DNA from 2 places in the Peribacillus sp. NPDC097264 genome. Region 1 is predicted to be linked to the other one. Evidence: a T-box and tRNA genes for the amino acid it is inferred to sense, from the RefSeq annotation. Region 1 holds a T-box; the other holds one or more tRNA genes.
What was found. The T-box of region 1 lies ahead of alaS (alanine--tRNA ligase). A T-box ahead of a tRNA ligase gene usually reads a tRNA of that ligase, here a tRNA-Ala.

Region 1 (20,547 bases):
AGTCAGGCCTTTGTTTTTGTACGTATTATATGGTGATTTCACCTCAAGGTCTTTGTATAGGACCCTGTCTTTGTGTGAGCCTTTTGCATACAAAACGGTAGGATCCGTTTGTAATGGCATATCTTCCTTGAGTCGATTATAAAAGACGGAAGCTATGGTTTTGCGATCGACCTGAGCTGTTGCTTCTTCTTCAACGAGTGAGGCAAATGTCAATAGCTGGTGGGCCGTATACTCTTTTTTCTCCATCAGTGATTCGAATGGCTGAAGGGTTTCCTCCGTTTTCTGAAGCATCTCCACTACCATGGATTCAATGGATGGTTTTTCTTCATAAAAGTCATAGGTTGCCGGATACAGGTACCCTTCAAGTGGATATACGACATTTTCATTATCGATTTCCGATGTCAGAAGCTCAGGGAATCTCGTTTGCATGGATTTTACGAATTCCTCATTATTCAATTTCTTAAATATCTCTTTAGAGTCTTGATCTGTCTTCACAGCGATAATATCGGCTATTTGGACTAGCTGCTTGCCTTCCGGAATCGTTATCCTAAGGACGGCCTCTTTCATCAGTTTCCCGGTTTTGATGCTCGTCACAATATCCTTGATTGGCATCGATGGAGAGAGCTTATACTCTCCTGCCTGAAAGCCGGATTCATTTCGGAACTTAATATAATATTTGAAAACACGCGCGTCTTTGATGATTTCCTGCTCTTCAAGCAAAATCGAAATATCACTAATGGATGAACCAATCGGTATTTTCACCGTCTTGATCGTATCATCCTCTGGATCAAAGGGCTTCATCGCCGAGTTAATATAGAAGAATCCCACAAGCACGACTATCCCTACAATTAAAATAAGTGCAGCAATCGTAATCATGATAATTTTACGGACAAGCTTGGCCTCCCCTTGTTGTTCTAGCATCTTCATTCGAATATGTTGTTTTTTAGATAGCTTTTGATCCTTTTCATCCATTTCCATTCCCCCTGCAAACTGCACACCCACTACAGATTGTTTCTAGAAGATGCTTTCTCTAAGAATAACTTTGCTTCGAATATTATACTAAAACCTACAAATAAATACATGTTTTTTGTATAACTACCTTCGTTCCTACTCTATTTATGGCAAAAGAAGGCCAGTTTTGTCAATAGAAGGTGGTTATTTTATAGGAATAAAGTGATAGGTTCCCGTCTATGTAAATACAATGAATTTTCCGAACTTCGTTGTATCAGTTCCTTTAATTCATACAACTATTTGGATATTCATGATAAAATCCTTTTAGTGTGGAAGGGTGTGGAAAAAATGGATAATTCCTATGTCATGAGGTGGGGCACATTAGCATTAATCAATGCCGGAATTGCCCAGGGTAAAAACAGAACGGGTTTAAATTGGTTTCTATTATCATTAGTTTTAGGTCCAGTCGCTACTTTTATTCTCTTGTTTGTGGAGAAAAGATAAGGGAATGGGGACATACTAAAAAAAACTGGCCTTGGGATACAAGGCCAGTTTTTGAGAAATTATCTTCCTTCTTCTTCTGCTTCTTCATTATCAAGGAATGTATTCAACATTTCCTCGACTAGATCCCACTCTTCTTCAGTTTCGATTGGAGCAAGCTCACCATCTTTGCTGTCTTCACTTGGTGTGAATGATGAAGCGTGGATTTCAATTTCTTCCTCGTCATCTTCAGCAGACATTGGGTAATAAAGTACGTAAGATTTGTTGAATTTCTCAGAGTCAAATGTGAATAAGATCTCACAAAGCTGTTCGTTACCATTCTCATCTACTACTGTAATATTGTTTTCACCGTGTTCCATTTATCTTCACCTCATATTGAATTTGTTTGTCTGTCCAAGAACCCTTGTAGAATCATGACAGCTGCCATTTTATCAATGACTTTCTTGCGTTTACTTCGGCTAACGTCCGCCTCGAGAAGGACACGTTCAGCTGCCATCGTTGTCAACCGTTCGTCCCAGAGAAACACTGGCAGCTTGAATTTCCATTCTAAGCGCTTGGCGAATTCTTGACTGATTTCGCCGCGCGGGCCAATGGTTCCGTTCATGTTTTTCGGGAGACCAATGACAATCTTAGAAACTTCGTATTCTTGTATGATTTCCTTGAGACGTTTTAAGCCGAATTCGTTTCCAGCTTCGTTAATTTTGATTGTTTCCAATCCTTGTGCAGTCCAACCCATCGCGTCACTCACGGCGACACCGATGGTTTTTGAACCTAAATCAAGACCCATTGTGCGCATTAGTATTCCTCTCGATGGTTCTTAAGATACGATTTGACCAATTCTTCAATGATTTCATCGCGTTCCAGCTTGCGGATTAAGTTGCGAGCATCCATATGGCGCGGGATATAGGCCGGGTCACCTGATAATAAATAACCGACAATCTGGTTAATCGGATTATACCCTTTTTCCTGGAGAGCCACATACACTTTTGACAAGACTTGCTGAACATCTCTTTCGAATGGTTCTTCAGGGAAATTGAACTTCATCGTTTTATCAAAGGAACTCATTATCATACACCTCTCCTCAGCGTCTTAGAATTCCATCATTACCTCATTGTACAACACTTTTCACTGATTATGAAATCGTTAGGACCCATTCTTCAACAAAATTAAGTGCCGCATCCAATTTTTCTGGGTCTTTCCCACCTGCTTGTGCCATATCTGGGCGTCCACCGCCTCCGCCACCGCAGCGTGTAGCGACTTCTTTAATCAATTTACCTGCATGGAAACCGCGATCGATGTAATCTTTCGTAACGCCGGCTATTAAGTTGACTTTATCTCCTTGAGCCGATCCCAACACGATAATGACTGAATCAAGTTTTTGTTTTAACTCATCTGCCATCGCACGTAAATTATTCATGTCAGTAGCTTGGACTTTGGCCACAAGGACTTTCACGCCATTGATTTCTTTTACGTTCGAAACAAGGCTTCCCGCTTCGATATTGCTTAATTTAGCAGCAAGGCTGTCGTTCTCACGTTGAAGTTCTTTAGCATCCGCCAAAATGGTTTCGATTCTTGCAGGAACATCCTTCATATTCGTTTTCAATTTAGACGCTGCATCCTTCAATACATGAATCTGTTCAGCCATCAAGTTGTAGGCTCCCGCTCCTGTAACGGCTTCAATCCGGCGTGTACCCGCCCCGATGCCACTTTCAGAAACAATTTTGAATAAGCCGATCACTGCTGTATTCGGTACATGGACACCACCACATAGCTCAAGGCTATAGTCGCCTATTTGAACGACACGGACAATCTTGCCATATTTCTCACCGAATAGGGCCATCGCACCCATCGCTTTTGCTTCTTCGATATTTTTATATTCCGTATTCACTTGTAAGCTTTGCCAAATTTTTTCGTTTACAATCGTTTCGATTTGTTCAATTTCTTCTGCCGTAATCTGACCGAAGTGTGAGAAGTCAAAACGAAGGCGCTCCGCTTGTACAAGCGATCCGGCTTGATTGACATGCGTTCCTAAGACATCCTTCAAAGCTTGGTGTAGAAGATGTGTAGCCGTGTGGTTTTTCGTAATCTGGATACGGTTTTCTTGATTGACCGCTGCCATGACTGTTGCATCAGTTGTTAATGTACCCGCCGTAACCGTGACACGGTGTAGGTTTTGGCCATTCGGTGCTTTTTGCACATCAAGGACATCCACTTTCACCAATTCACTCACAAGCGTTCCTTTATCGGCAATCTGCCCGCCGCTTTCCGCATAGAATGGCGTTTTATCCAGGATTACCTGTACATCTTCGCCTTCATGTGCTTCCGTCGTAAGCTCACCATTTTTCACGATGGCTACGATTTTCGCTTCAATTGAAGCTTGTTCATATCCGACAAATTCACTTTCGACTTTAATCTCACCTAATATTCCACCTTGGATTTGCATGGAGTCTACATCTTGGCGAGCAGAACGTGCACGTTCGCGTTGCGCTTCCATCTCTTTTGCGAAGCCATCTTGGTCAACTGTCATGCCTTCTTCTTCCGCATATTCCTCCGTCAACTCAATCGGGAAGCCGTATGTATCATACAAACGGAATGCATCGCTACCAGGAATGACTGTGTTGCCTTTTTCTTTTTCCTTCTTGATGACTTCAGAAAGGATTGCAAGACCATCATGAAGCGTTTCATGGAAACGTTCTTCTTCATTTTTGACCACTTTCGCAATGAAGTCCTTCTTGTCGAGAACTTCTGGGTAGAAATCCTTCATGATTTCTCCCACCACTGTCACAAGTTCAAACATGAATGGACGGTTGATGTTGATTTGCTTAGCATAACGAACCGCTCTGCGCAGTAAACGGCGTAATACATAACCTCTTCCTTCATTGGATGGAAGTGCCCCATCCCCAACAGCGAATGCCACTGTCCGGATATGGTCGGCGATGACTTTGAATGCCACATCTTTCTCGGAATCGACACCATATTTCACATCGGCGATTTCTTCTACCGCATGAATGATCGGCGTGAAGAGGTCCGTGTCGTAGTTGGTTGCTACATTCTGCACGACAGAAGCCATACGCTCAAGCCCCATGCCTGTATCTATATTTTTCTTTGGAAGCGGTGTGTAAGAACCGTCCGGATTATGGTTGAATTGAGAGAAAACAAGGTTCCAGACTTCTAAATGACGTTCATTTTCGCCACCTGGGAATAATTCTGGGTCATTCGGGTCATCTCCATATTCAGGTCCACGATCATAGAAAATCTCCGTATTCGGGCCACTCGGACCTTCACCGATATCCCAGAAGTTTTCTTCCAGACGAATGATTCGTTCAGCAGGAATGCCGATTTTCTTGTTCCAAATCTCGAATGCTTCTTCATCTTCCGGATGGATCGTTACGGCTAACTTTTCTTTATCGAAACCAATCCACTTTTCGTCGGTCAGGAATTCCCAAGCCCATGTGATCGCTTCTTCTTTAAAGTACTCACCAATGGAGAAGTTACCAAGCATTTCAAAGAATGTATGATGGCGTGCTGTTTTCCCCACGTTCTCGATATCATTTGTACGGATTGCTTTTTGAGCATTCGTAATTCTTGGATTTTCAGGAATCACCCGTCCATCAAAATATTTTTTCAATGTGGCTACCCCGGAATTGATCCAAAGCAATGATGGATCTTCATGCGGAACCAATGACGCGCTTGGTTCGATATTATGACCTTTTTCACTAAAGAAATCTAAATACATTTGGCGGATTTGAGCACCAGTTAAATACTTCATCTATATATCCTCCTCTAAAAAATATGTAATTTTGCGCACGACAAAAACTCCCATCCCAAAAACAGGGACGAGAGTCAACTCGCGGTACCACCCTGATTATGGACACAAAAACACCTTGTCCATCACCTTCATAAATGCCTTAACGCGGCAAGACGGCAGGTATTAACTGCTCTCCGGACTAGCTTTCTGCTGCTCTTCACCTCGCCATCCCTTTCAGCCTAAGGGGATGCCTCTCTTTTAGATGGTCTTCAGCATACTTCGTCCTTCAACGAATTATCTTATGTATTGGATTATATTCACAAGAGTTTTATTTGTCAATAAGCGGCGGCTCCTTTCTGAAATGAACCCTGGCATGCTGCACGAAAACTTTCAAAATGGCCAAAATCGGGATCGCAAGCACCATTCCAATAATTCCGCCTACCTCACCACCAGCCAGGAGGGCAAACATGATGAAAAGTGGGTGCATATGAAGGCTTTTCCCGACAATGAGTGGCGACAAAATATTCCCTTCAAGAAATTGCAGGATGGCCACGATGACAACGACGATGATCACCATTTTGACAGAAATGGTAGCGGCTATGATGACCGCTGGAATGGCCCCGATGATGGGACCAAAATAAGGGATTACGTTCGTTATCCCGATGATTGCACCCAATAATAAAGGATATTCCATCCCGGTGATCCAAAACAGCAAGGATGAAATCACGCCGATCGCAGCACATACGATAATCTGTCCCCGGATATATCCCCCAAGAGAAGCATCGACATCTTGGACAAAGGCACGGCCCTGCTTGCGCCACCTTTTCGGCGTCATGTACCAGGCCATCCTTTTTAAAGAAGCAAAATCTTTCAGGATATAAAAAGCGATGAATGGGATGATGCCAATTAAAAGTACGAAATCGAATAGTTTCAAGGCGAAGTCCATCAGCTTTTCCGGCATTTCACTTAACCAATTTTCAAAAAGGACAACGCCTTCCTCGAATCGTTCGTGGATCCCGAACGGCCAGTCTGCGGTTTGATGATTAAGCTTTTCCACCCTGCTCCGATATTGTTCAACCAGTTCCGGTACACTCTCCGAAAGTTCCCGTACTTGACTGGTCATTATGGGAATTCCCTTATATACCGCAAATCCGATCCCTCCGAAAAAAACCAAATAAATAATCACAATCGATAGCCAACGGCGCATCCCTTTTTTATTCAGGAATTCCACGACCGGATGCAGCAAGTAACTAATGAACGCTCCGATGAAAAATGGCAGTAGGACTGTTAAAACCACCGTAACAACGGGCCCCCACATAGGCTTCAGTTTCATAAAAATATAGATGATGAAAAATAAGAGCAACAAAAAACCGAGTCGATAAAACCATTTCATGCGAATACTCACCTTACCCACCTCCCTAGCCCACTTATTATTCGAAGGGGAAGGTTTTTTCATACCCGTTTACTAGAAAAGCGATGCAATCAATATGATTACATCGCTTTTTAAATGGGTTAGAGCATCGATTTTATTTTCTTTCGAATTCTCTTCATTTTTTTGTTTATCGTTTTAGAATTCATCATGTTCATGAATCGTCTAGCCATAACATGCACCTCTTCCGTTAATTACATTTGAAGCGGCGGTCATTTTCCTCGAACAAATCATCCAAAGAACTTAAGCTTCCATCTTCTTCGACCTGATGCGTGTTGATCAAACCTTCAGAAATGGTCATTTCTATAAAACAATTCCAACAATAAAATTGGTTTACGCCAATTTTCCCGACATCCTTACTGCGACAATTCGGACATTGTATTTCCAAAATGGACACCTCACTGTTCATAAACTGAAACAATGATGGCATCCTTCCCTAAAGTAGGTGGTTGTTTTGACTCAATCACTGTCGATTCCGAGAAAAAACCATCCGTTGTTTCATACGCTATAATCGTGCCCATTTTTTCCAGAAAATATACGTCCTGCAGTAAGCCTAGCTCGTCGCCCATTTCTGAAAGAAGCATACGACCCACTACCTCATCCTTTGAAAACCAGATGGAATCGTCCATCATTTTCTTTGGTGTCATATCCTGCTGCAGGACGACCCCATCGGGACCAAAGGAAAAGATATCTTCCAGTGCCAGAAGAAGCTCCTTCTTGAATAATGCTTGCCGATGGATGACCAGACCGTTCACCAGCCCAGCATCTGATAGTGATAAATCGTGAACCATCCCGATTTTCTCACCCTGGGCAGTAAAGACCGGCAACCCCTTCAATACAGAAAACGTCCGCAAAGTCATCCCGCCCCTCCGAACATTTTTAGTATTTCTTCCTCCCCTCCATTAGATGTACTGAAAGGTTTTCCATTCCTTTTTTCAGCAAAAAAAAACGGTTTCCCGATCCTCAGAATGTAGATAAACTCTATAAAAATCGAGTTTGTCTATACTTTTTTATGGCTTGTACAATGTGGACGTTGATTTCCACTCCAGGTACTCGCTTTCCGCGGGCGGTCCGCGAGCCTCCTCGGCTTTCGCCTGCGGGGTCTCCCGTAGACACGCTTTTCCCGCAGGAGTCTCGTACCTTCCGTTCCAATCAACTTTGTTTTAACTTTTTCTAAATACGAATCTATTCAGCGAGATCGACTTGATATGATAACGGGAAAATCAACTGGTGGCATCGAACATTTGGTTCTTAAAATGGAGGCTGCCCTGAATGTATGGAAGATGCCCAATTGGACATGGCAAGTTTAGGCGAAGATTCGAAAGGAATTTCAAAAGGGGAGCGGAACTTAATAATTCCGACCCCCTTTTGTCTACACTCTGAAGACCGGTTTCCCGGTCCTGCCTTTCTACCAACCCCTGCTGGAACCTCCGCCTCCCGAGCTTCCTCCGCCTCCGCCTCGAGGACCGCCACCGCCACGGCCGCCCCCTCCGCCTCCGCGACTGATGAACATCAAGAGGATATTGAGTAAGGTTTGAAGGAAAAATCCTTTGAAAAGTTTAGCATCCAAAAAGACCACAATGATCGCTACGATGATGAGGAGGAAAATCTGAATGCCCGATAGCTGAGTGTTTTCTTCCGGTTGAACGGCATAATCTTGATAAAAGTCTTCCCCTAGATTGTACTCTTGTAAAACCTCATTATAGACGGCCTTATATGTTTCAGTCAGAGCAAGATTGTATTGATTCGCCTTCAAATGCGGAATGGCCACATTGTCCAATATCTGTCCAGATTGGATATCCGTAATGGCCCCTTCCAATCCGTACCCCACTTCAATCCGAATTTTCTTTTCCTCGAGGGCGAGGACAATAAGGACTCCATTGTTCAAATCCGCATCGCCGAGTTTGAATGACCTTAAAGCCTCAACAGAATATTCTTCGATTTCAGAGCCTTCCATGGAATCGACGGTCAACACAGCCACCTGTGCTTTGCTGGCATCCTCCAACCTTTTTCCCAACTCAATTAACTCGGCCTTTTCCTGATCATTCAATACGCCGGCAAAGTCCTGGACATAGATGTCACCTACTGGTTTTGGGATATTCGGTTCTGCTGCGACTACGTTTGCAAAGTTGAAAGTGAAAAGGAAAAGGAGCGCAAACACAGCAAGTTTTTTCATTACTTATCGCTCCCGAAATCAACCTTTGGTGTTTCTTTGTCTTGTTCACTCACTTCATAATACGGTCTCGTATCAAAGCCAAATGCACCTGCCATCATGTTCTTTGGAAAACGTTTAATTTCCTTGTTATACGAGGTGACCTGGTCGTTATAATCTTTTCTCGCCACAGTCAAGCGGTTCTCCGTTCCTTCCAAGCTATCCATAAGACTTTTGAAGTTCTCATTAGCCTTAAGATTTGGATACTTCTCCACTACCACCAAGAGACGGCTCAAGGCCCCGCTCAGTTCTTGATCAGCACCGATTGCATCCTCGGTAGTATTGGCACCGGCTAACTTCGCACGGGCATCACTGACCGCTTTAATGGCCTCCGTTTCATGTGAAGCATAACCTTTTACCGTTTCCACAAGGTTCGGGATTAAATCCGCCCTTCGTTTTAATTGGTTATCCACCTGTGACCACTTATTGTCCACATCTTCACTGCTGCTGACGAGGCTGTTATAGGAAGTCGCGCCAAAAATGATAAGCAGGACCACGACTACTAGTCCGATTAACCAACCCTTTTTCATACTGTTTCCCCCTTATTTTGATTCTAAGTATAATTACATTCTATATTTATTCCACTAAAACTATGAGTTATAAACTAAATCTAGACAAAAAGCCGAAGATTTAATCTTCGGCTACATAAAATCATAGGGTGTAACATTACCCATACCAATCATCGGATCAGCATGCAGGAGTACATCAAGATAGCTTTCCTCATGTTCCGGCACTCCTGCCTTATCATCCGGACCGGCAACTTCCTTCGTAAGGAAATCCCCATCCAAGGTTTCCCGGAGCTTTTCAAGTAAGGTCGTTTTCCTGCGCATTTCATCGTTGCGCTCGATACCCAGGCGGAAAGCATCTTCTTCACCGCACAGAATCAGGAAACTTTTGCTTCGCGTTATCGCTGTATACAATAAGTTCCGGCGTAGCATCCGGTAGTAACTTTTCACGACAGGTAAAATCACGATCGGAAATTCGCTTCCCTGTGATTTATGGATTGAGCAGCAATACGCGTGCGTAATCTGGTTCAGGTCCTGCTTCGTGTAGGTCACTTCAATGCCTTCAAACGAGATGATCACCTTATCTACATGATCCGTATTTTCCTTCGCGAACAGAATCGAGACGATTTCACCCATATCTCCATTGAAGACGCCCTCCTCCGGCTGATTCACCAGCTGGAGAACCTTGTCACCCGTCCGGTAGACGACATCACCGAATTTGATTTCGCGACGCTTTTCATCCTTATTGCTATTGAATACTTCTTGCAGCATCTTATTCAAAGCGTCAATTCCTGCAGGCCCCCGGTACATCGGTGCCAGCACCTGAATATCCTTGGCCGTGAAACCCTTCGTCCTGGCATTCGCGACGACTTTCTCGATCACCTGAGCGATTTGTCCGGTCTGACAACGAATGAACGAGCGATCCGCCTGCTGCTTCGTCACATCGTCAGGAAGCCGGCCTTTTTTAATATCATGAGCGAGTTCAATGATAGATGAACCATCTGCCTGACGGTAAATATGTTCAAGACTGACAGTGGGCACACACTTTGACCCGAGCAGATCCTTGAGCACTTGACCTGGTCCCACCGATGGAAGCTGATCTTCATCGCCCACCAAAATCAGCTGGACATTTTCCGGCAACGCTTTAAATAACTTCTGAGCAAGCCACGTATCCACCATGGACACTTCATCAATGATGACAATTCGTCCTTCGAGTGGATTATCTTCATCATGAGCAAAACCCTCGCTTCCGTTCCATCCAAGCAATCGATGAATGGTCACCGCCGGAAGTCCAGTGGACTCTGCCATCCGTTTTGCCGCTCGACCTGTAGGGGCTGCAAGGACGAATGGAAAAGGATCTGCCCCTTCTTTTTTATAATCGTGGATGTCCATCGAAACCCCATGAAGTTCCGCATACAACTCGACGATTCCTTTAATGACAGTCGTCTTCCCCGTACCTGGACCACCCGTCAAAATCAACATTGGCGATTGGAGGGCCGTTTGGATCGCTTCTTTTTGAGCAGGAGCATAGGACACATTGAGCCGTTCTTCCAGCTTACCAAGCGCAAGTAGGAATTCCGATTCCGGAAACTGGTCTTCATACTCCGTTTGGGCTAGCAGGCGCTTTATGTTCGCTACGATTCCCTTCTCCGAAAAGTAGAGGGACGGCAAGTAAATTCGTTGGTCTTCAACAATAATTTTGCCCTGCTCGGTCAATTCGATTATTTCCGAGGAAATATTCGTAAACTCTATTCGGTCCCGCTTATTTTCCTCTAGCAACCGTTTGACGGCTTCTAATAACTGCTCGGCCTCTATGTAGATGTTTCCATCCTGTAAGCATTGAGATTCAAGCGTATATAAGCAGGCAGCCTTGATGCGATCGGGATGGCTGCCTGAAATGCCTAGCTGGTGGCCAAGCTCATCGGCACGTCCAAAACCGATCCCTTCTATATCCTCCACAAGTTTGTAGGGATTCCCCTGAAGCATCGTGACGGTATCCTGTTTATACGTTTGATAAATCTTCATCGATAACTGTGGACCAAAGCCATATTGATTCAGGGCAATCATCACCTGCTCGAGGCCCTGGTGCTCGACCAATGTATCGTAAAGGCTCTTCGCTTTTTCACCTGTCAGCTTCGGAATATCATCAAGAATGGATGGCTGGGCCAGAATTTTGGAAATGGCATTCTCCCCCAGCTTTTCAACAATGCTCTCGGCCGTCTTTTTCCCGATGCCCTTGAATAGTTCACCGGATAAATAACTGACGACGCCTTCCTTGGATCGGGGAAGGTCTTTCCGGAATTGTTCCACATGGAATTGAAGGCCAAACCTGGGATGCTCCTTCAGGGCCCCATAGAATATATACACCTCGTCCTCATGCATCCTCGGAAAATACCCGGTAACGACCGCTTCCTTCTCATCATAATTCAAATTTGTTTCATCCAAACGGATTCTGACAACCGAATACATATTATCTTCGTTATGAAAAATCGTCACCAAATGGCGGCCTTTCATAAACATCTTCTCTTCAGAAAACAAATCCATCGAATCCTGCTGAGCCAACGCTTCTCCCCACCCTTCCCATGCTTTTTTCCATTCTATTTATTCAGCAGCCATTTCTTCCATCAGCTTCTTACCATGGGCCGCTAGCATATGATCTGGCTGTGCTTCCAGTGCCTTTTCAAAATAACCGATGGCAGCCTTGGAATCTTCCTTATGCCCTGCATATGCCACACCTAGATTATAATAGGCATCCGCATGACCAGGGTCTTGTTCCACCACAATATTCAACTGTTTGATTAACTCATCATATAATTCCGCATTGGCCAGGCAAAGCGCAAATTGGAACCTCGCATCCACATCTTCGGGACTCAATTCCACCGTTCTTTGCAGATAAGGCATCGCCAATTTCGGCTGGTCCAACGCCATCAATGTCAGTCCAAGCATAAAGTAAGCATCACTGTTATCAAGTCCCAAACGGATTGCCTTTTCAAACATATCCTTCGCTTCAACCAACTTTGAATCCACTTCGTAATATAAGTTCCCTAATGAATAATAAGCAGCCGCTGCATTTTCATCGAGTTCGATTGCCTTTTTATAGAACTTAACGGCTTTATCCGTCTCGCCAACCGCAGTCAGCACATTTCCAAAGTTTATGTAAGCAACTGGCTCAGTCGGGTTTTCCTCAATTGCCTCATTAAAAACCTTCGCCGCTTCCTCATATTTTCCTTGCTGCATAAACTCAATACCTTGTTGATTCTTATCCATCCTAATTCACGCTCCATTTTTTATTGAAAAGTATATAGCATATGCTATCACATTTTTTTATGTATATCATTGAGACCATTTTAGGTCTTTCTACAATGCAAACAAAATCCCCAACCGCAAATACAGCTGGGGACATGCTTATTTTACCCTACGTAGGTCAGTTTTTCACCTTTTTTAAACACTTCATCAATCGTACCGCCGCCTAGGCATACTTCACCGTCATAGAATACGACGGATTGCCCTGGCGTAATTGCCCGGACCGGCTCGTCAAATACGACTTCGACATCCCCGTTTTCCAGGACTTTCACCGAAACGCCGCTATCCACTTGGCGGTACCGGAATTTAGCCGTACACGTAAATTCAGTGGCTGGCATGTGTTCGGCAACCCAGCTCATCTTCACGGCTTTCAGTGAATCAGAGTAAAGCACATCATTGTTAAAGCCTTGGCACACATATAAAACATTGCGTTTCAAGTCTTTACCCGCTACGAACCAAGGTTCGCCGCTTCCACCGATACCAAGGCCGTGGCGCTGACCGATTGTATAATACATCAAGCCATCATGTGTACCCATGACCTTTCCGTCCATCGTGGTCATTTGACCAGGCTGTGCCGGTAGATATGTGCTCAAGAAGCCTTTGAAATCCCGTTCCCCGATAAAGCAAATACCGGTTGAGTCTTTCTTCGTTGCCGTCGCAAGACCCGCTTCCTTCGCAATTTCACGGACTTCCTTCTTATCGATATGTCCAAGAGGGAACATGACTTTTTCCAGCTGCGTTTGCGTTAACTGGTTCAAGAAATACGTTTGGTCCTTATTATTATCCACGCCGCGAAGCATCTTGTACTCGCCATCTTGGTACTTGACCTGTGCATAGTGACCTGTCGCCACATAATCGGCACCCAGGCTCACCGCATGCTCAAGAAAAGCCTTGAACTTGATTTCCTTATTGCACATCACGTCCGGATTCGGTGTCCGGCCCGCCTTGTACTCCTCCAAGAAGTATGTGAAAACCTTATCCCAATACTGCTTTTCAAAGTTGACCGCATAATAAGGAATTCCGATTTGGTTACAAACCGCAATCACATCATTGTAATCTTCCGTTGCTGTACAGACCCCGTTTTCATCCGTATCATCCCAGTTTTTCATGAAAATCCCGACCACGTCATAGCCTTGATTTTTCAAAAGCAGGGCAGACACAGAAGAATCGACGCCCCCTGACATCCCAACGACGACGCGGGTGTCTTGTGGTGCTTTCTTCATTCTGTCACCTCATCTATTTACAAAAATTTATTGTTGTACTAATCTTTTAACGATCTTCACGGTTATTTCTGCCGCTTCCCTGACTTCCTGCTCGGTATTGTTCAGACCAAAGCTGAAACGAATCGCATTCTTCGTCCGCTCCGAGCCTTTTCCAAACATCGCGACCAAAACATGCGAAGGTTCAATGGACCCCGCCGTACAAGCAGATCCGCTTGATACCGCGACGCCGGCCAAGTCCAAATTCACGAGCATCGATTCAACATTCGTACCAGGAAAACTGACATTCAACACATGTGGAAGCGCGTGCTCCCTCGATCCGTTAATTTCATATTGTACCTCTGCCTTATCAAAAACGGCAAGCAATACGTCTTTGAAAGAGTTGTATTGCTCCGTTTTACTCTTCATCGTACTTTGGGCAATGGACACGGCCTCGGAAAAACCAGCGATCGCCGGGACACTTTCCGTACCCGCGCGCCGTTTCCGTTCCTGTTCCCCACCGTATAAATGAGGGGCGAACTTCAATCCATCACGCATATATAAGAAACCGGTTCCTTTTGGTCCATTGATTTTATGAGCGGAAACACTCAATAAATCCACGCCCAGCTCCCGGACATCGATAGGAATCAAACCATATGCCTGCACCGCATCCGTATGGAAAAGGGCTTGGTGCTCCCTCAAGAGTTGTCCGATTTCAGCAATCGGTTGGATCGAACCCACTTCATTGTTGCCAAACATGACGGAAACCAAAATCGTATCGTCCCGCAATGCCGCTTTTAAATCAGCAATCGAAATGAGGCCCTCTTCATTCACAGGTAAATACGTGACCTCAAAGCCAGACTTCTCAAGGAATTGACAGGTATGCAGAATCGCATGATGCTCAATCTCTGTTGTAATGATGTGCTTGCCTTTTTTCTCATTCGCATGCGCAGCCCCGATAATCGCCGTATTATCCGCTTCCGTTCCACCACTTGTAAAAATGATCTCATTCCGTACCGCATTGATACTTGCGGCAATATTCGAACGCGCTTCATCTAAAACATGACGTGCTTCCCGCCCGAACGCATGAATGCTCGACGGATTCCCAAAGTCATGGCTCATGACCGTCATCATCTTATCAATCACATTCGGATGCATCGGTGAAGTCGCAGCATGATCTAAATATATTCTGTTCACTTTTTTGTCGCCTCCATAGAATAGTTAGGCAATGCTCTATGATTAACCTGACTCTCGTGTTTACTAATAAAATGAAACTTGCAAAAAAATGCCTATTCACATAGGATTTTACCTTTAAATCAACCGGTAGTCCAATAATGGTTGTAAGATAGAACCCTTTTGAATAGGTATTTTTGCTTCATATTAATCTGTAGCCCCAATTAAATATAGTACATATAATCGTTTGTTTCACCATTGTCCTTGTAATTCGCCAAATCCACAAGCGTCGTATTATCGAGGACTTCTTTAACCGCATCGCGAATCCGAATCCAAAGCTGGCGTTTCACCGGCTCTTCATCCTCAATTCCTTCAACAGGGGTAATCGGTCCTTCCAATACCCGAATCACATCACCAGAAGTAATCTCATGAGGATCTTTCGACAAGACATATCCGCCATATGCACCACGAACACTCTTCACCAATCCTGCATTGCGAAGGGGCGCAATCAACTGCTCCAAATAATGCTCAGACAAATTATGCGTTTGAGCGATCGACTTCAAACTCTTCGGACCTTCACCATAATGCTTAGCAAGCTCAATCATGATCGTTAAGCCATACCGGCCTTTAGTAGATATCTTCATTTATATACACCTCAAATTATTAATCCGTTACTAAATTCTCTTGAAATTATAGCATATACCCAGTAGAAATGCATTCACCCACCCTCCATTTGTCAAATTATTCTAATTGGAGAGGTGGGGAAAATGACGTGAGCGTTGAATTATCGTTGTGAATGTTGAATTTACATCTTGAATGTTGAATTAATTCGCTGAATGTTGAAATATTGAACATGACCGTCGAAATCCGGGGAAATCAAAAGGTTTTTCGTCAAAAATATAGAATATTTATTCTAAATCAAAAGGAGCGTGATTCCTATCATTATTAAAGATTGCGAGATTCCTATAAAAACTCGCATGCTTGAAGCACTTATAAGACGCTTGCCAAGCAATCATCCATTACAACCTATCTTAACCTCCGACTTAAACAGAAACATGGCAGGTTACAAAGGAGAACTTCGAGTCATTTCTGCTTTAAAAGCACTTCCTGAAAAAGAGTATCTAATCTTTCACGACCTTCGCCTCCTTGGTCCTCCCTACCCCTTCCAAATGGACATCCTCATTCTCACTTCTTATTTCATCCTCATTCTTGAAGTAAAAAACATTGCAGGTGAAATCTATTTTGACCAGACTTTCAATCAACTGATTCGTACAAAATCTGATGGAAAGACAGAAGCATTTGACGATCCCATTTTGCAAGTGAATCGGCAGCGCCAACAACTGTTAGCATGGATGAAATCCAAGTCATACACTAAGCTTCCGGTGGAAACGCTAGTCGTGAGCGCCAATTCCTCAACTATAGTAAGGGCATCAAATACAGCTTTGAACAGAAAAGTGATACGTAAAGATTATCTACTTTTGAATATTGCCGAATTCAAGGAAAAATATAAAGAGAAAATCCTCACACCTAAAGCGCTGAAAAAACTATCCGCTTTATTCATTAAAGAACATACACCTCATCTACCAAACCTTTTAGATATCTATAAAATCCCGACCGCTTCCCTGCAAACCGGTGTCTACTGCCCTCATTGTTGCAGTTTGTCCATGGAGAGACGATTAAGAAAGTGGATATGCCGTATATGTATGACCTCTTCTCATGATGCTCATATCTCTGCACTTCAGGATTATGCATTTCTCATCAAACCCACGATTACCAACGGTGAATGCCGTCGCTTCCTCCAACTTCACTCATCATCCAGTGCAAAGAATTTATTACTTTCCCTTAACTTAGACAAGATTGGACATACCAAGGGCAGAATGTATCTCTTAGATTCCTTATGTTGAATTAATAGTACGAATGTTGAATTATTTCCATGAATGTTGAATTAATTCCGTGAATGTTGAATTATTACGCCCAACCGTCGAATTCCCCTCCCCAAACGCATATTCTGAGCATTTTCCCCTTTGTTTGTGATACCTTATATAAAAAGGAGAGGTGCGTCATGAATATTAAACCGCTTGCTTTCCGGATGCGGCCCCGTTCGATTGATGAAGTCATAGGGCAGGAGCATCTCGTCGGTGAAGGAAAAATCATCGCGAGGATGGTCAAGGCCAAACAGCTATCTTCGATGATTCTGTACGGTCCTCCCGGCATCGGCAAGACGTCCATTGCGAGCGCCATTGCCGGCAGCACGAAGTTTGCCTTCCGGACACTGAATGCTGTAACGAATAATAAAAAAGACATGGAAATCGTCGCTGCCGAAGCCAAGATGTCCGGCAAAGTGATCCTGCTGCTCGATGAGGTCCACCGCCTGGATAAAGCGAAACAGGATTTCCTCCTTCCCTACCTTGAAAATGGGATGATCACCTTGATTGGTGCGACGACAAGCAACCCTTATCACGCAATCAACCCGGCCATCCGCAGCAGGTGCCAGATTTTCGAACTAAAGTCTCTGGAAGTCACTGATATCATCAAAGCCCTCGAACGTGGATTACAAGATGAGGAACGTGGTCTCGGTCACTATCAAACAGATGTCAGCACCGATGCTCTGGCACATTTTGCGACCGCTTCGAACGGGGACGTCCGCAGCGCCCTTAACGCTCTAGAGCTCGCGGTCATTTCTACTGAGCCTGACGAATCCGAAACGATTGTCATCGATGTAAAAATTGCCGAAGAGTGCATGCAGAAAAAGAGCTTTTCGCATGACAAGGATGGAGATGCCCATTATGACGTCCTATCCGCCTTCCAAAAATCAATCCGTGGCAGCGACGTGAATGCGGCCCTCCATTATTTGGGCCGATTGATAGAAGCCGGCGACCTTGTCAGCATCGCTCGTCGCTTGGTCGTCATCGCGTATGAGGACATTGGCCTGGCGAACCCTCAAGCTGGTCCTCGCGCCCTTTCTGCAGTCGAGGCAGCCGAGCGTCTCGGTTTTCCGGAAGCCCGGATTCCGCTTAGCAATTCGGTGATTGAGCTTTGTCTATCGCCTAAATCGAATACCGCCTATAAAGCAATTGACGCGGCACTCGCCGATATTCGCGCCGGCCATAGCGGCGATGTACCGGATCACCTTAAAGATGCCCATTATAAAGGGGCTACCGACCTGGGCCGCGGCGTCGACTATCTCTATCCGCACGATTATGAAAGCGGATGGGTGAAACAACAGTACCTACCGAACAAACTACGCAACAAAAAATACTATCAACCGAAAAAGAGTGGGAAATTCGAACAAGCCCTCGCATCGGTCTATGAGAATATAGAGAAAAAGAAATAACTCCGGATCGTAGTAGATCCGGAGTTATTCATTGTGGAAACTGAAAGCTCTTCACATGCCGCATATTTACATAAAACTCTTCGCCTTGAGCATCCATCATATGGATGAGACCATCCTTCAATTGTATGATTCTCCCTATGTCCATCGGGTGCTGCCCTAAATCGAGTACCACCAATTTATTGGTCAACTTTTTCAGTTGTTCCTCCAAAGTACGTGCCCAGCTAAGGCTGGAAACCTGAAGAAGCTGCTCGCTTTTGCTCAATCCGTATGGCCCCTTTTCATCATCACAGACCGTTAGCCACTTTACATGCTCCATGGAGATGAACATCGTTTTATAGGCAGGAGAATGAAAAATGAAATAATTATTCATGATACCCACGATATATCCATAGATGGGTTTGTTTTTCGTGAGCAAAATCTCAACAAAGAGCCCTTTCGCATTCATCAGCATCTTACGAAATGACGTCTCACTGATTTCCGGGTCCTCTCCTCCTTCAATCTCCTCATCTATTATGGGAAAAGAATAATTCTTAATGTGTCGCTGCGGTACATAACGGTACACCTCTCCCGTGTATAGGACTAATATATCCGTACTTTCTTCTATTAAATTCCCAAACACAAGAATATTTCCTGAGAGTTCTAGCTCCATATACTGTCCAATATATTTAGAAAACAAATATAATCCACCTTTCCTTCCTTATGGCGAGGAATCGTTCTTGAATCCTGTCCTAATTTGGGACACTCCGACTTGTTTCAGAGATTCGCTATAGGAATCACCCCTAGGTCTAGTCCAATAATCGCCCATGCCCTTGATCACCTTTTGGACAACACATATGCCTGTCCCTTTTTAATAAGAAGGCACAACAACTTCATTGGTTGCTGTACCTGTGTGGTCGATTCTTTATAGAGTTGTCTTTGAAACTTTAATTAGGTTCTCAAGCCAGATTTTCTTAAACGTATTGACACGCGTACGGTTTTTATCCTTTCTATGACGGCGACGACGTTTCTTACATTCATCTGAACTTTCAGGTGAGCTGCTGCTTTCACATGAGGATGAACTTTCAGGTGAACTGCTGCTCTCGAATGAGGATGAACTTTCAAACGAGCTGCTGCTCTCACATGATGATGAACTTTCATACGAACTACTGCTCTCATATGATGATGAACTCTCATATGAGCTGCTTTCACTTGAAGAACTTTCATGAGAGCTACTTTCACATGAGGATGAACTTTCATAGGAACTGCTTTCGCATGATGAACTTTCATGAGAGCTACTTTCTCTCGAGGAACTCTCATGGGAAGAACTTTCTTTGTCTTTATCTTTGTCCTTATCTTTCCCCCCACCATCATTTCCCCTTGGGAAAAATAGTCCAATGGATTGAATTTGATCAATCGTGATATAAAATATTTCGTCTTTATTGACGAGAACAATATAGTCTTCTTCGACTTGTATCAAGACACCTTCAACCTTTTCAGGGCCACCTGCATGAACAGAAATCCAGGAGTAAATCAATTGAGTAAGAGCTCCATTCAGGGTATCGTTAGGAACATCCGGAAACTCCGGCCATGTGGAACGGAAGGAAACCTCCACAATCGCTACGCTCTTAATAAGAGCAATCGGGAATAGAACGAGCCCGTCCTTCTTAGTCGATAACACGATATATTCTGTAGTTACCTCGACGATCTGGCCGACTTTTGACGCTGGGCCACCGCCGTTCACCTGAACGAATCGGTTATCTAATGTTTCCAATAAGCCGACGAACGTTGGCGGAAATGCATAGCCATCATCAAAAGGAGGAAGTAAATCCTCTTGAGATTTTTTTGCATTAACAACCACGATTTTCAGTTGGGCAATCGTATAATACACGAGTTGCTTCTCTTCAGTCAGAAGGACGATATACTCATCATTCACTTCTATCAGCCTGCCTTCTCTTGAATCAGGCCCGCCTTTAAATACTCTTACAAATTTCCCCTGCAAAGCTTGAAGGTACGGTAAACTAATTATTTCTGCCATTTTTCCTTTAGCCTCCAATAGTTATTTATACTTTAGTGATATCCGTACTGCATATATATGCGCCTTCTTTCTATTGCGGACTCTTCTAAGCACCCATTTTCTAGTAAATCGTCGTTTACCTAGAGAGAGTACACGTAAAATGACTAAGAACAAGCCTTCCTAAAAAAAATGACCCCG
Region 2 (12,708 bases), on a different contig from region 1:
AGCTACAAAGCGAATTCATTAGGGACGGCTTTAGCCCATGTGTTGGGTTCCCCTAAGATTCAAATGAGGAATTTCTTCATGAAACCGAAAATTGCGTTTCCCATGTTAATCACGTCAGCTATTCTTGGTGCGTTGGCAGGTTTGTTAAACATACAAGGGACCCCATATAGTGCTGGATTTGGTTTATCGGGATTGGTCGGTCCCTTGAACTACATGAAACTGGCGGAAGGCGGATGGATTTTCAGTAACATATCCATCATGGTCATCATTTTCTTCATTCTTCCGGTTGTGTTGAACCTTGTACTAATCTACGTTTTCTCAAAGAAATTAAAATGGATTAAAGCAGACGACTATACCTTGCATTTTGAATAATACGAGGGTAAATGAAAGAAGCAGCCAGGCAAAGGGACCTGGCTGCTTCTTTTGATGGTGCGGCTATTTTCAAAGGGAATGTACGTTTAGATCTAACAGCTGCGAATCCACTTACCTTCTTTACAGGTAAGGACATCGGTTGTTGACAATAGAAAGAGCCACAAACCGAAGCGTATCTGGACGGTTTGTGGCATCATTCTCACCCCGTCATGAGTTGGTGGATGGGGTGAAGGTCTCTGCGATATGAGAGGTGATTGGACCGTACTTTTCCTGTTCGCTAGCGGGATAGGTAATGATAAAGGTAGTGCCGACCTGATCATTAAAGTAGTATTTCTTATAGATAACGTTCCCATTTTCTTCGTAGGAAATGACATACCAATCGTCTGTAAGTCGCTGATAGGCGATTTCTTCTGTGATATTTTTCAAAGCATCTTCATAATACATTTCAATCGTTTCTTCATCGTTGATTACATTCGTATGGCTAGCAAAGGCGGTAATTTCAAATTCCTCATTATAGAACCTGGCTCCATCACCATTGGTTGGTGGGGTGTCCATATTTAAGCCTTTGGGATAGTACATGGAGAACCCATAACGGCCATTTTGATATAGTTGGTACGCAGTTTTTTGACCGTCGGCTTTTTCTACGGTTTTCTTATCTTCAGTTTTCTTTACTTTCTTTTCTTCTGGTTGCGTTTCTTCCTGGTCTTTCAGGGCAAGATCGACTTGTTCCGTAAGTTTAGTCAACTCGGATTGATAGCTTGATAGCAATTCATCCGACTCCAAGCTTTTTTCTAAAAGTCGTAATTTCTTTTGTGCTAAACTGTAATTTTCTTTTGCTATCAGTTCTTTCACCAGCTTCATCGTGTCTTCAAACGAAGAGGTTGTTTCCTGATCAGCAAGGACTTGTTCTTTTAGTTTTTTAGCTTCGGTCTGCAACGTGTTCAATGTACTTTTATTCGTAATGACGGCATTTAGAGATTCAAGGGAAGTATCAAATTCTTTTTCTTCATATGCAGTGACTGCAGTATCCATATGATTTGCCTGATCCAAATAAGCGGAGGCATCCTCATCTCCTTCTTTCTCCTTTAAGGCTAATTCGAATTGGATGGCTGCCTGATGATAATCCCGTTTTCCTAGATATTCGATTCCCTTATCCATAGCATCCTGATGGCTATCATTTGAACATGAAGCAAGGACGAATAAGCAGAGGAGGATAACGGTTAGTGAAAGGCCTTTTTTTATCATGTAATCTCCTATTCTATCGTACGGTATTTTAGTGCGAATTAATTTTACCAGAATTTGAACGCTGTGGGTGGTTTTGCAAGACGAATACAAAATTTAAATTATTTTGTTTGAGCGGTCATTCATCTGTCATCCCGAGTGGCATTTTTTTATTTAAAGGTGGTCAACTGTTAGAACAGAACAGATACTGATAAAATATGGTAAGAGGGAGTGAAGGGGCGGTAATGGGTCGTTCCGCAATTACCCAATTCGGAATAAGATGATTCAACGGAGTTTTTGCATAGGGCAAGGGAGGGAAACCATGTTTGATAAATTCAAGGATATAATAAATAAGGCTACAACGGAGGGGGTTTCAATCCCCATTACGGCAAAGATGATGGCAAGTTTAATAGAAAAGAAGTCAGGCGAAGAAGACATTGTTGTGCATATTTCACCAGAGTATATCGTGCTGCGCGGGACTACAGAGGTGAAGAAAATGATGTTGAAGAAAAAGGTTGCCTTCACCGTCACCTTGAAACCGGTGCAAATCGAAAAAAGAACGATTCTGTTTCAGCTTGTTGGGATGAAACCGGTTAATGTTAATTTCATCAACCATAAACTGTTTAATAAACCACCATTCTTTGAATATCATAATCGGATGATCAAAATTGATTTTAACGCATGGGATATGGTGAAAAAGGTACCGGTCGGGCAGATTAAGTCATTTGAGCTGGTTGAGGGTGCCATGAATATCAAATTGGCTCTTTGACTATCAAAAAACAACAAAAGGCCTAAATAATGGCTCTTTATTTAGGTTTTTTGTATGCTTAGGGTACACGCATTCTTTTCTCGTGGAATTTGGATAAATGCGAGCGTCCTTATGGAATGATGGTGGGACCTATTGTTTTTACGGCAGGTTCTGATTATGATGGGATTGTTAGCATAGGAGGAGGATATGATGGATCAGAAGATACTGCCTGCTTCGGCAAGCATGAAGGATTTCGAGAGGTTCTTGGAGAGTTCCTATGAGATAGGGGTTTTTCTGGATTTACATATATCACAGCTGAAAAATGTGAGCTTGATGGCCAAGCAACGTAATAAGAAGATGATTTTCCATGTAGATTTGATTCAAGGAATCAAAAGTGATGAGTATGCCACAGAATTCATTTGCCAGGAGGTCCAACCTTATGGCTTGATTTCGACAAAGTCCAGTGTGATTTTAAAAGCGAAGCAAAAGGGCGTTGTCGCGATTCAACGGATTTTTTTAATAGATTCCCATGCGTTGGAGAAAAGTTATAAGTTGGTAAAGAAGACAAAGCCTGATTATATCGAAGTGTTGCCAGGTGCCATGCCCTGGATGATTAAAGAGGTGAAGGAACATTTGCAAACGCCGATTTTGGCCGGAGGGTTGATCCGTAATTCAGATGAGGTCCTGAACGCACTTGAGGCGGGAGCATCGTCGATCACCACTTCCAAAACGGAGTTATGGAATATGTTTAAATAAAAAATATAAAACAATTTTCTATTTTTTGATAAATAGTTTGACAGCGTTTTCATTAACTAGTATATTAATCTAAAATACAAGTTAATAGATGTGACGGAGATAAGGAGATTCACAACGGAAAATTCCCATTTACTTGTGGGATAGTTCTGCTGTGGGCCTCCTTTTATTGATTTATGGTCATTATTCTAGAGGGGAAGAGGTTTTAATATGACACCATTTTGGGGAGAAGTAGTAGGTACGATGATTTTGGTTCTTTTTGGTGCAGGCATCGGGGCGGGATCTTCATTGAAAGGATCTTATGCCAAAGATGCTGGATGGATTGTCGTGACGATTGCGTGGGGGTTAGCTGTGACAATGGGTGTTTTTGCAGTCGGTTCCATTAGTGGTGCCCATTTAAATCCGGCTGTCACCATAGGTTTTGCACTTATCGGGGAGTTTCCTTGGGGAGACGTTCCAGGATATATCATAGGTCAGTTAATTGGTGGGATTCTAGGTGCGACATTAGTATTCTTGCATTATTTACCGCACTGGAAGGGTACGAACGATCCGGGTGCCAAGCTTGGTGTATTCGCGACTTCACCAGCGATCCCACATACTTTTTCCAATCTATTAAGCGAAATGATTGGTACATTCATCCTTGTTCTTGGTTTACTATTCATAGGGGCCAATGAATTTACGGAAGGGTTAAATCCATTTGCAGTCGGTTTATTGATCGTTGTGATCGGGATGTCCCTAGGTGGGACAACAGGATACGCCATTAACCCTGCCCGTGACTTGGGTCCACGTATTGCACATTTTCTTCTTCCTATTCCAGGTAAAGGAGATTCGAATTGGGGCTATTCATGGATTCCAGTCGTAGGTCCGATAGTAGGTGGGGGACTCGGAGCCATCTTTTATAAAGCATTCTTTTTAGGTGAAATCACGATAGTAAGTTGGTCTGTTTTTGCAGGAAGCCTAGTATTATTGATAGTGGCTTACGTATTTGGAAAAAAACAGTCGCATGAAATAGAGAGTAAGAATATAGCTAGTTAATTTAAAGAGGTTGGGGGAAAATACTATGAAAAAATACATCTTATCTTTGGATCAAGGAACAACAAGCACACGGGCAATATTGTTCAATGAAAAGGGCGAGTTGGTCCATGTAGCCCAAAGGGAGTTTACACAGCATTTCCCGAAACCGGGCTGGGTTGAGCATGATGCCAATGAGATTTGGGGGTCGGTTTTAGCCGTCATTGCGAGCGTCATATCGGAATCCGGAATAAAGCCTGAACAAATTGCCGGGATCGGAATAACGAACCAGCGTGAAACGACAGTCGTATGGGATAAGGAAACGTCAGTCCCTATCTATAATGCCATCGTATGGCAATCCAGACAGACGAGTGCCATCTGCGAAGAGTTGAAGGAAAAAGGTCATAATGATATGTTCCGGAAGAAAACGGGATTATTGATTGATGCTTATTTTTCCGGTACAAAGGTGAAATGGATCCTTGATAATGTGGAAGGTGCACGTCAAAAGGCCGATGAAGGCAAACTACTATTTGGAACGATCGATACGTGGTTGATCTGGAAGCTCTCAGGAGGAAAAGCCCATGTGACGGACTATTCCAATGCTTCAAGAACGTTGATGTATAACATCCATGAATTGAAGTGGGATGAAGAGATTCTGGAAATCCTGGATGTTCCAAAGTCCATGTTACCGGAAGTCAGACCTTCTTCAGAAGTGTATGCGAACACGATCGAATATCATTTCTTCGGGCAATCGATTCCAATTGCCGGTGCAGCAGGTGACCAACAAGCCGCTTTATTCGGCCAAGCTTGCTTTAATCAGGGAATGGCGAAAAATACGTATGGAACAGGATGTTTCATGCTTATGAATACGGGTGAAAAAGCAGTCGATTCCGAACATGGCCTATTGACGACGCTTGCCTGGGGATTGAATGGCAAGGTTGAATATGCACTGGAAGGCAGCATATTCGTAGCCGGTTCTGCAATCCAATGGTTACGTGATGGCATGCGGATGCTGAATAACGCCCAGGATAGTGAGGCGTATGCAAAACGAGTGGACAGCACGGATGGCGTCTATGTGGTGCCAGCCTTCGTAGGACTGGGAACCCCATACTGGGACAGCGATGTACGTGGCTCTGTATTTGGACTAACACGCGGGACAACGAAAGAGCACTTTATACGCGCTACCCTTGAATCCCTTGCTTACCAAGCGAAGGATGTCCTGGATGCGATGGAAGCAGACTCAGGTATTGCGCTGAAGACATTGCGAGTGGATGGCGGGGCAGTGAAGAACGACTTCTTAATGCAATTCCAAAGTGATTTATTAGGGGTACCCGTGGAAAGGCCGACACTGAATGAAACGACAGCGCTGGGTGCCGCATACTTGGCTGGACTAGCGGTTGGCTATTGGAAGGATCAAGAAGAAATCGCCCAGCAGTGGGTAATAGACAAGACTTTCACGCCTTCCATGGAAGAGAAGGAAAGTGAAAAATTATACGAAGGCTGGAAAAAGGCCGTGCACGCGGCAATGGCTTTTAAATAAAATAAGCAAAGTCTTTTAAATACAGGCAACACTATGATATACTGAAATCAAGTTAATAACTCGGCCGGAGAATAGGAGAGACCACGAATGCGTTATCGAGAAATCGATGATGTGCATTTGTGGTCTCTTTCTCTATATTTATATCCTGATTATGGTTATTGGCTTACTAGAATGGGAAGATAATAGAGTATATGCTGATTATTAGAAGAACCAACAAGATAACACCCCAAGGAGGAGTTAGATATGAGGTTTTCAAATAGATATAGAAAAGAAACAATCGATAAATTAAAAAAAGAGAAATTTGATTTAGTTGTAATAGGTGGAGGAATCACCGGTGCAGGGATAGCATTGGATGCGACCGTACGCGGCATGAAAGTGGCATTAGTTGAAATGCAAGACTTTGCGGCTGGTACATCAAGTCGATCAACCAAGCTTGTCCACGGTGGATTGCGTTACCTTAAGCAGTTGGAAGTGAAGATGGTTGCCGAGGTAGGTAAAGAGAGAGAAATCGTTTTTGAAAATGGACCGCACGTAACGACACCGGAATGGATGCTCCTTCCGATGCATGCAGGTGGGACATTCGGCAAATTCAGCACATCTATCGGTCTCCGTGTCTATGATTTCCTTGCAGGCGTCAAGAGAAGTGAACGGAGAAAAATGCTTACTGCGGATGAAACCTTGAAGAAAGAACCGCTTGTCAAGAAAGACGGGCTTAAAGGTGGAGGGTATTATGTTGAGTACCGTACGGATGATGCGCGTCTGACGATTGAAGTCATGAAGGCGGCCGTCGATAAAGGGGCGACTCCCATCAACTATACGAAGGTAGAAAAATTGGTCTATGAAGATGGTAAAATTGCTGGAGTAAAAGTCCGGGACGTACATTCAGATGAAGAATACGAAATACTTGGAGCAAAAGTGGTCAATGCAGCTGGACCATGGGTCGATTCAATTCGTGAAAAAGATAACTCGAAAAAAGGAAAAACGCTTAAGCTATCCAAGGGTGTTCACATCGTCATTGACCAATCGAAGTTCCCTTTGAAACAGGCCATTTATTTTGATACGCCGGATAAACGGATGGTCTTTGCCATTCCGCGTGCGGGTAAAGCTTATGTGGGAACGACAGATACCTTTTATGAAGGAGATCCGATAGATCCGGGTGTAACGCAAGAAGACCGTGATTATATCTTGAAGGCGATAGCTTTCATGTTCCCTGAAGTGAAGGTTACGGATGCAGATATTGAGTCAACCTGGTCCGGTGTAAGACCATTGATTCTGGAAGAAGGCAAGGACCCTTCTGAAATTTCACGAAAAGATGAAATATGGGTGTCCGATTCAGGTCTTATCACGATTGCCGGTGGGAAATTGACCGGGTACCGCAAAATGGCCAAAACGACCGTAGACCTAGTGGCCAAGAAGTTTTCAGAGGACTTGAACAAATTGTTCGCTGATCATAGTACAAAACGGATCCGCGTTTCAGGTGGAGATGTAGGTGGGTCGAACAACTTCCCTGAATACATCAAGAACCATATTCAAATGGGTGTAGATGCAGGGCTCTCTGTTGAAGATTCCAGAAAGATCCTGTCCATGTACGGATCGAACGCGCCGGTGTTATTTAATATTGCTATCAATGAAAAGGATGGGGGAAGCCGTACAGGCCTACCGCAAGTGTTATTCGTACAATTGCAATATGCACTGGACCATGAAATGGCAGCCACTCCTGTAGATTTCTTCTTCCGCAGAACTGGAACGCTTCTATTTGATATCGATTTGGTTCAAACGCATAAAGAAGCCGTAACCAACTACATGGCTGAATACTTTGGTTGGAACGAATCAGTTACAAAGAAAAGAACAAGCGAACTGGAACACGCAATACAAGGCGCTACTTCAGTCTTGTGACCTCCATATGAAAGTAGAAACGCCAGCGGATAACGCAGGCGTTTCTTTTTTATGCTGTCAAACAGGTTCCCCTTTTTACGACAAGATTATATTTAATGTAAGAAAAACTAACATAACATATTGTGGAAAAATATAAATTGTTATATAATTTTGAATATTCTAATCGATAAAAGGGGGAACTTACTTGAAGGAATTCATAGATGCTTTGAATGGAGTGTTATGGAGCTCACCGGTCATTTATATCTTATTGGGGGTCGGGCTATTATTCTCCATATTGACGCGTTTTCTACAAGTTAGGCATATTAAAGAAATGATTGTATTGATGTTCCGGGGAAAGAGTTCGAAAGCGGGGGTTTCTTCATTCCAGGCTTTATCCATTGCCCTTTCAGGACGTGTCGGGACAGGGAATATAGCAGGGGTGGCGACGGCCATCGCCTTCGGTGGACCAGGTGCGGTTTTTTGGATGTGGGCCATTGCTTTCATAGGGGCATCCAGCGCATTCATAGAATCTACGTTAGCCCAGATTTATAAAGTGAAGCAAGACGGTCAATATCGTGGGGGGCCTGCTTATTATATTGAAAAAGGGATAGGGTGGAAATGGTTCGCCGTCCTTTTCGCAGGCGCGGCACTTATCGCAATGGCAATTCTTATGCCGGGCGTCCAGTCCAATTCCATTGCCGCCGGAGTGGAAAATGCCTTCGGTGTTGAGCCGTTCATAACAGGAATTGCCGTGGTCCTTTTACTTGGGTTCATCATATTCGGTGGCGTAAAGAGGATCGCCAATGCCGCACAACTGATTGTTCCGTTTATGGCCCTCGGGTATATTCTATTATCCGTTATCATCGTCTTCATGAATATCACAGAATTACCCGGTGTCATATCATTAATATTTAGAAGTGCTTTTGGTCTGGATTCTGCATTTGGTGGGTTGATCGGGATGGCCATCGCGTGGGGAGTGAAACGCGGCGTGTACTCGAATGAGGCTGGTCAAGGAACGGGTGCTCACCCAGCAGCTGCAGCCGAAGTTTCCCATCCGGCCAAGCAAGGCCTTGTCCAAGCTTTTTCCGTTTATATAGACACCCTATTCGTTTGTTCGGCTACTGCCTTCATGATCTTATTCACGGGCATGTACAATACGCAAGCGGAAGATGGGACATCAATCGTGAATAACTTAGGAGAGGTGGAACCGGGTCCAGGCTATACACAAGCGGCCATTGATAGTGTGATTCCTGGGTTTGGTGCAGGATTCGTGGCTATAGCCCTCTTTTTCTTCGCCTTTACGACCATCATGGCCTACTATTATATCGCAGAAACGAACATTGCTTACCTGATGCGAAATCGGAATAGTAAATGGGCGATGCACACCTTGAAGGTCATTATCCTTGCCGCCACTTTTTATGGAACGATCCGAACGGCAGAAGTGGCTTGGGCCTTAGGGGATGCGGGGTTAGGAATCATGGTATGGCTCAATGTCATAGCGATTCTGATTCTAGCCAAACCAGCACTCATAACATTACGGGATTACGAGAAACAAAAGAAACAAGGGGTGGACCCAGTTTTTGATCCAAAAGCATTGGGGATTAAAAATGCGGATTTCTGGGAGCATGAATATATGAAGGATGAAGAGAAAATATCATAATCCTATGAAATGATATATGTATTTCAATTAAGCTAGCTCGAGTGATTGGGCTAGCTTTTTTTGATGTCATTACCAAAAAGGGAACTACATATTATGAGTAAAGAAATGGATAGCGGACTAGCTGAGTCGGGCGTGTCTTCATATTCACAAAGGTGGTAAATGGACCAATATTATACATTTGGTTATAATGAGACTATCTATAGGTAATCGTTCGTTCAGTTAATGTCACGGAAAAGGGAAAGTAAATAATCCTTCACTTAAGTTTGGTGAGAAGTTCGTAAAAAGTGGTGGTAAAGGGAGGCGAGTGGAATGGTTGCCGTATTGGTTGCTGTATTTAAAGAAGTTGGAGAAATAGTGAGTTTGGTATTAGGATTGATCATCGCCTTGATGCTGATGGTTGGGTTGGGTGTAGCCCTTACAAAAGTACAAGAGTCCGTTCTAGCACCCGCTGTTCGCAAGATCAAGAAAATGATGAGTAGAAGTTAGCGTAAATGCCTTCACTCCCCGAATCATTCTCGCAATATTCCCTACCTGACGAGATAAAAGCGGAGTGTAAAGAACATTCCGCCGTGTACTACTATTTTAATATAAAACTTTACCGTCTATGCTTGAATTAAAGGGTGACAATAATCGGGCCATTTTTAGTAAGGATAATCGTATGCTCCAATTGAGCTACAAAGCTTTTTTCTGTGGCATAGGTCCAATTATCTTCTTTTTGGAATACTTCTTCTTCAAAGGTTGAAATAAATGGCTCGAATGCGATAACCATCCCTTCCTTTAGTATTTCGTTATCCCAAGGATCATAATAATTACATATATGGGCAGGTGCTTCGTGGATCTTTCGTCCAACACCATGTCCCGTAAGATTTTCGATAACAGTGAATCCATGTTGTTTCGCGGTTTCAAAGACCGCTTTTCCGATTTTGCTTTTCTTGGCACCAGGTTTTGCTTTCTTGAGACCTGCATCAAATGCCTTTTTAGCGACATCGCATAGTTTCGTTAAGACTTCATTGCCCTCTCCTACTACAAATGAGATTCCTGTATCTGCGAAATAACCATTCTTTGAAGCGGAGACATCTATATTTACGAGATCCCCTTCTTGAATAACCCGTTCACCTGGAATGCCATGCGCCACTTCTTCGTTAATGCTAATGCAAGTATAACCAGGAAAATCATATTCCCCTTTTGGGGCGGAAATGGCACCTGCCTTCTTTAGCAGTTCTCCAGCAATATCATCAAGTTCTTTGGTCGTTACGCCAGGAATTGATCTTTGTACCAATTCATCTCTAATGGAGGCAATAATTTTGCCGATTTCTTTCAAGCCATTAAAATCTTCTTCAGTCTTTGCAATCATTCTTTCACCTCATTAATTATTTATATAGGAGTTATTAATTGTACCCTTATTTCCACTTTAGTTAAAATAAATGTGAAAAAGTGCCTGACGAATTTATTCCGAAAACAGTTAGCTCCTTCACTCTTCTAAAAATATCAGAAACACAAGAAAAAACAACTGATGAGTGGCTGGTTTGAATCGTCCGATGTGAGATGAGAATGGTATCGAGGCAAAGGTAAGTAAAATGTAGCTATTCCAACGTAGAGGGAAAAAGCATGAATTACTGTTAAGGCGATTATAAAGGGAAGTTTTTTGAGAAGAAAAGGGGAGGGATACAAAGAAAAACCCTTTGCTTAAAAGCAAAGGGTTTTGAAGTATGGAGACTAGGGGGATCGAACCCCTGACCTCTTGGCTGCCAGCCAAACGCTCTCCCAGCTGAGCTAAGCCCCCGGGTTATGGTACAATAATTATTTTATTCGGAATCTGAAGAAAAGTCAATATTAAATTTTATAATTTGTAAAATGAGTAAGAAAAACCCGTTTGAAGGAATTCAAACGGGTTTTGTACATTAGCCATTTTCAATTTCCACTCTGGATATTTCACTGAGTTTAGAGACGGTATAGTACACCTCGGAAGTCTTGACTTTATAATCGACCAACACTTTTAGTGTTAAAAGGTGAAGGTCTTCTTCGACATCTTTAATCCGAAGCGCCTTGATGTAAATATTCTCTTCTTTAATTTTCTTCAGTACGATAGCAATATCATCTTTACCCTTGATCTCTAGCTTTAGAAAGATTTCCTTTTGTCTCAATTTTCTTGGTCCGAGCCAAGTGACAAGGGACGGCACCAATTCGACACTGATGATTAACAGGATGACTCCAGCGATCGCTTCAAGGAAGAATCCTGCCCCGACCGCAATCCCAATACCTGCGGCACCCCATATGATGGCGGCGGTCGTTAAACCGGAAATGCTGTTATTATCGCGACGCAGGATGACCCCTGCACCGATGAAACCGACCCCTGATACGATTTGGGCCGCAAGACGAAGAGGGTCCATCGTGATATTAACATCGTCACTGCCTGGAAATTTATAAGCTGATTCCAACGAAACGATTGTTAATAAACAGCTGACGATGGAAATGACCAGACTTGTTTTTAGTCCGACTGGTTTCCGTTTCATCTCCCTCTCTAACCCAATGATTAATCCGAGGAGAGCCGAAATCCCTAACTTTATCAATATCTGCAGTTCAGATTGAGGTTCGAACACCCATTCCATACCATTCACATCTCCTCAGAAAAGATAGAAGAATTAATAATCTATTCAATATTGCCCATTTCAAATAAACTATCCCTTATAATTCTACCATAGTAAAATAAACTTCAAACTAGAATTCGGGGAAAGAGGAGAGAGAATGCAGCCCAAACCAAAAATGAATCCCTATTTGGCTTTAGCTATAGGAGTAGCCTCGGTTTCTTTTTCGGCGATCTTGGTCAAATTAGCAACTGCGCCTTCGGGAATCATTGCTTTTTATCGATTATTATTTACCGTTCTATTGATGCTTCCTGTTTTCCTTATCAAGTACCGGCATGAACTCAAGCTCATCCGGAAAAAGGACTGGTTGTTATCGATTGCCGCTGGTGTGTTTCTAGCCTTTCATTTCATACTGTGGTTTGAATCGCTCAATTACACATCTGTGGCCAGTTCGACAGTCCTTGTCACACTTCAGCCGTTATTCGCTTTCGCGGGGGCTTACTTCTTTTTTAAAGAAAGGTTTTCGTTGAGAGCGATAGGTAGTGGCGTCATCGCGATAGCCGGAAGTTTTGTCATCAGCTGGGGAGATTTCAGAATCAGCGGGATGGCACTTTGGGGAGATGTCCTAGCCCTTATCGCATGTGCATTAGTAACGGGTTACCTATTGTTTGGACAGAGTGTTGTAAAACGTATCTCTTCTATAACATACACATTTGTCGTGTATAGCATTAGTGCGGTTACTTTGTTCGTCTATGTTCTTGTTAAAGGCGAGGCACTCGCGCCCTATGCCGTTGAAGATTGGATCTATTTCATTCTCCTTGCCATCTTTCCAACGTTATTAGGACATTCGTTGTTCAACTGGACATTGAAATGGCTAAGTACTACAACCATTTCGATGGCGATACTTCTGGAGCCGGTAGGGGCCACGGTCCTTGCCTACTTT

Region 2: it has a tRNA-Ala gene. The T-box ahead of alaS (alanine--tRNA ligase) is inferred to sense a tRNA for this amino acid. The anticodon was not compared.

What each region holds. Positions count from the first base shown of each region.
Region 1 covers NZ_JBNNSR010000003.1:79,138-99,684, forward strand. The annotation lists gene mltG (endolytic transglycosylase MltG) at 1-972, opposite strand, end outside; gene ACQKL0_RS05710 (hypothetical protein) at 1,300-1,455, shown strand; gene ACQKL0_RS05715 (DUF1292 domain-containing protein) at 1,515-1,811, opposite strand; gene ruvX (Holliday junction resolvase RuvX) at 1,823-2,248, opposite strand; gene ACQKL0_RS05725 (IreB family regulatory phosphoprotein) at 2,248-2,517, opposite strand; gene alaS (alanine--tRNA ligase) at 2,585-5,221, opposite strand; T-box leader at 5,282-5,499, opposite strand; gene ACQKL0_RS05735 (AI-2E family transporter) at 5,529-6,605, opposite strand; gene ACQKL0_RS05740 (hypothetical protein) at 6,820-7,038, opposite strand; gene ACQKL0_RS05745 (PRC-barrel domain-containing protein) at 7,028-7,489, opposite strand; gene ACQKL0_RS05750 (TPM domain-containing protein) at 8,038-8,805, opposite strand; gene ACQKL0_RS05755 (LemA family protein) at 8,805-9,371, opposite strand; gene recD2 (SF1B family DNA helicase RecD2) at 9,483-11,909, opposite strand; gene ACQKL0_RS05765 (tetratricopeptide repeat protein) at 11,949-12,614, opposite strand; gene mnmA (tRNA 2-thiouridine(34) synthase MnmA) at 12,758-13,873, opposite strand; gene ACQKL0_RS05775 (cysteine desulfurase family protein) at 13,901-15,046, opposite strand; gene cymR (cysteine metabolism transcriptional regulator CymR) at 15,247-15,666, opposite strand; gene ACQKL0_RS05785 (nuclease-related domain-containing protein) at 15,952-16,926, shown strand; gene ACQKL0_RS05790 (replication-associated recombination protein A) at 17,085-18,356, shown strand; gene ACQKL0_RS05795 (DUF2642 domain-containing protein) at 18,385-19,032, opposite strand; gene ACQKL0_RS05800 (DUF6897 domain-containing protein) at 19,258-20,370, opposite strand.
Region 2 covers NZ_JBNNSR010000001.1:1,062-13,769, reverse strand. The annotation lists gene ACQKL0_RS00080 (PTS transporter subunit IIC) at 1-372, shown strand, start outside; gene ACQKL0_RS00075 (hypothetical protein) at 384-518, shown strand; gene ACQKL0_RS00070 (hypothetical protein) at 580-1,617, opposite strand; gene ACQKL0_RS00065 (hypothetical protein) at 1,916-2,362, shown strand; gene ACQKL0_RS00060 (glycerol-3-phosphate responsive antiterminator) at 2,552-3,097, shown strand; gene ACQKL0_RS00055 (MIP/aquaporin family protein) at 3,305-4,129, shown strand; gene glpK (glycerol kinase GlpK) at 4,155-5,645, shown strand; gene ACQKL0_RS00045 (glycerol-3-phosphate dehydrogenase/oxidase) at 5,889-7,541, shown strand; gene ACQKL0_RS00040 (alanine/glycine:cation symporter family protein) at 7,726-9,180, shown strand; gene ACQKL0_RS00035 (hypothetical protein) at 9,490-9,666, shown strand; gene map (type I methionyl aminopeptidase) at 9,794-10,534, opposite strand; tRNA gene ACQKL0_RS00025 (tRNA-Ala) at 10,891-10,963, opposite strand; gene ACQKL0_RS00020 (MgtC/SapB family protein) at 11,082-11,789, opposite strand; gene ACQKL0_RS00015 (DMT family transporter) at 11,926-12,708, shown strand, end outside.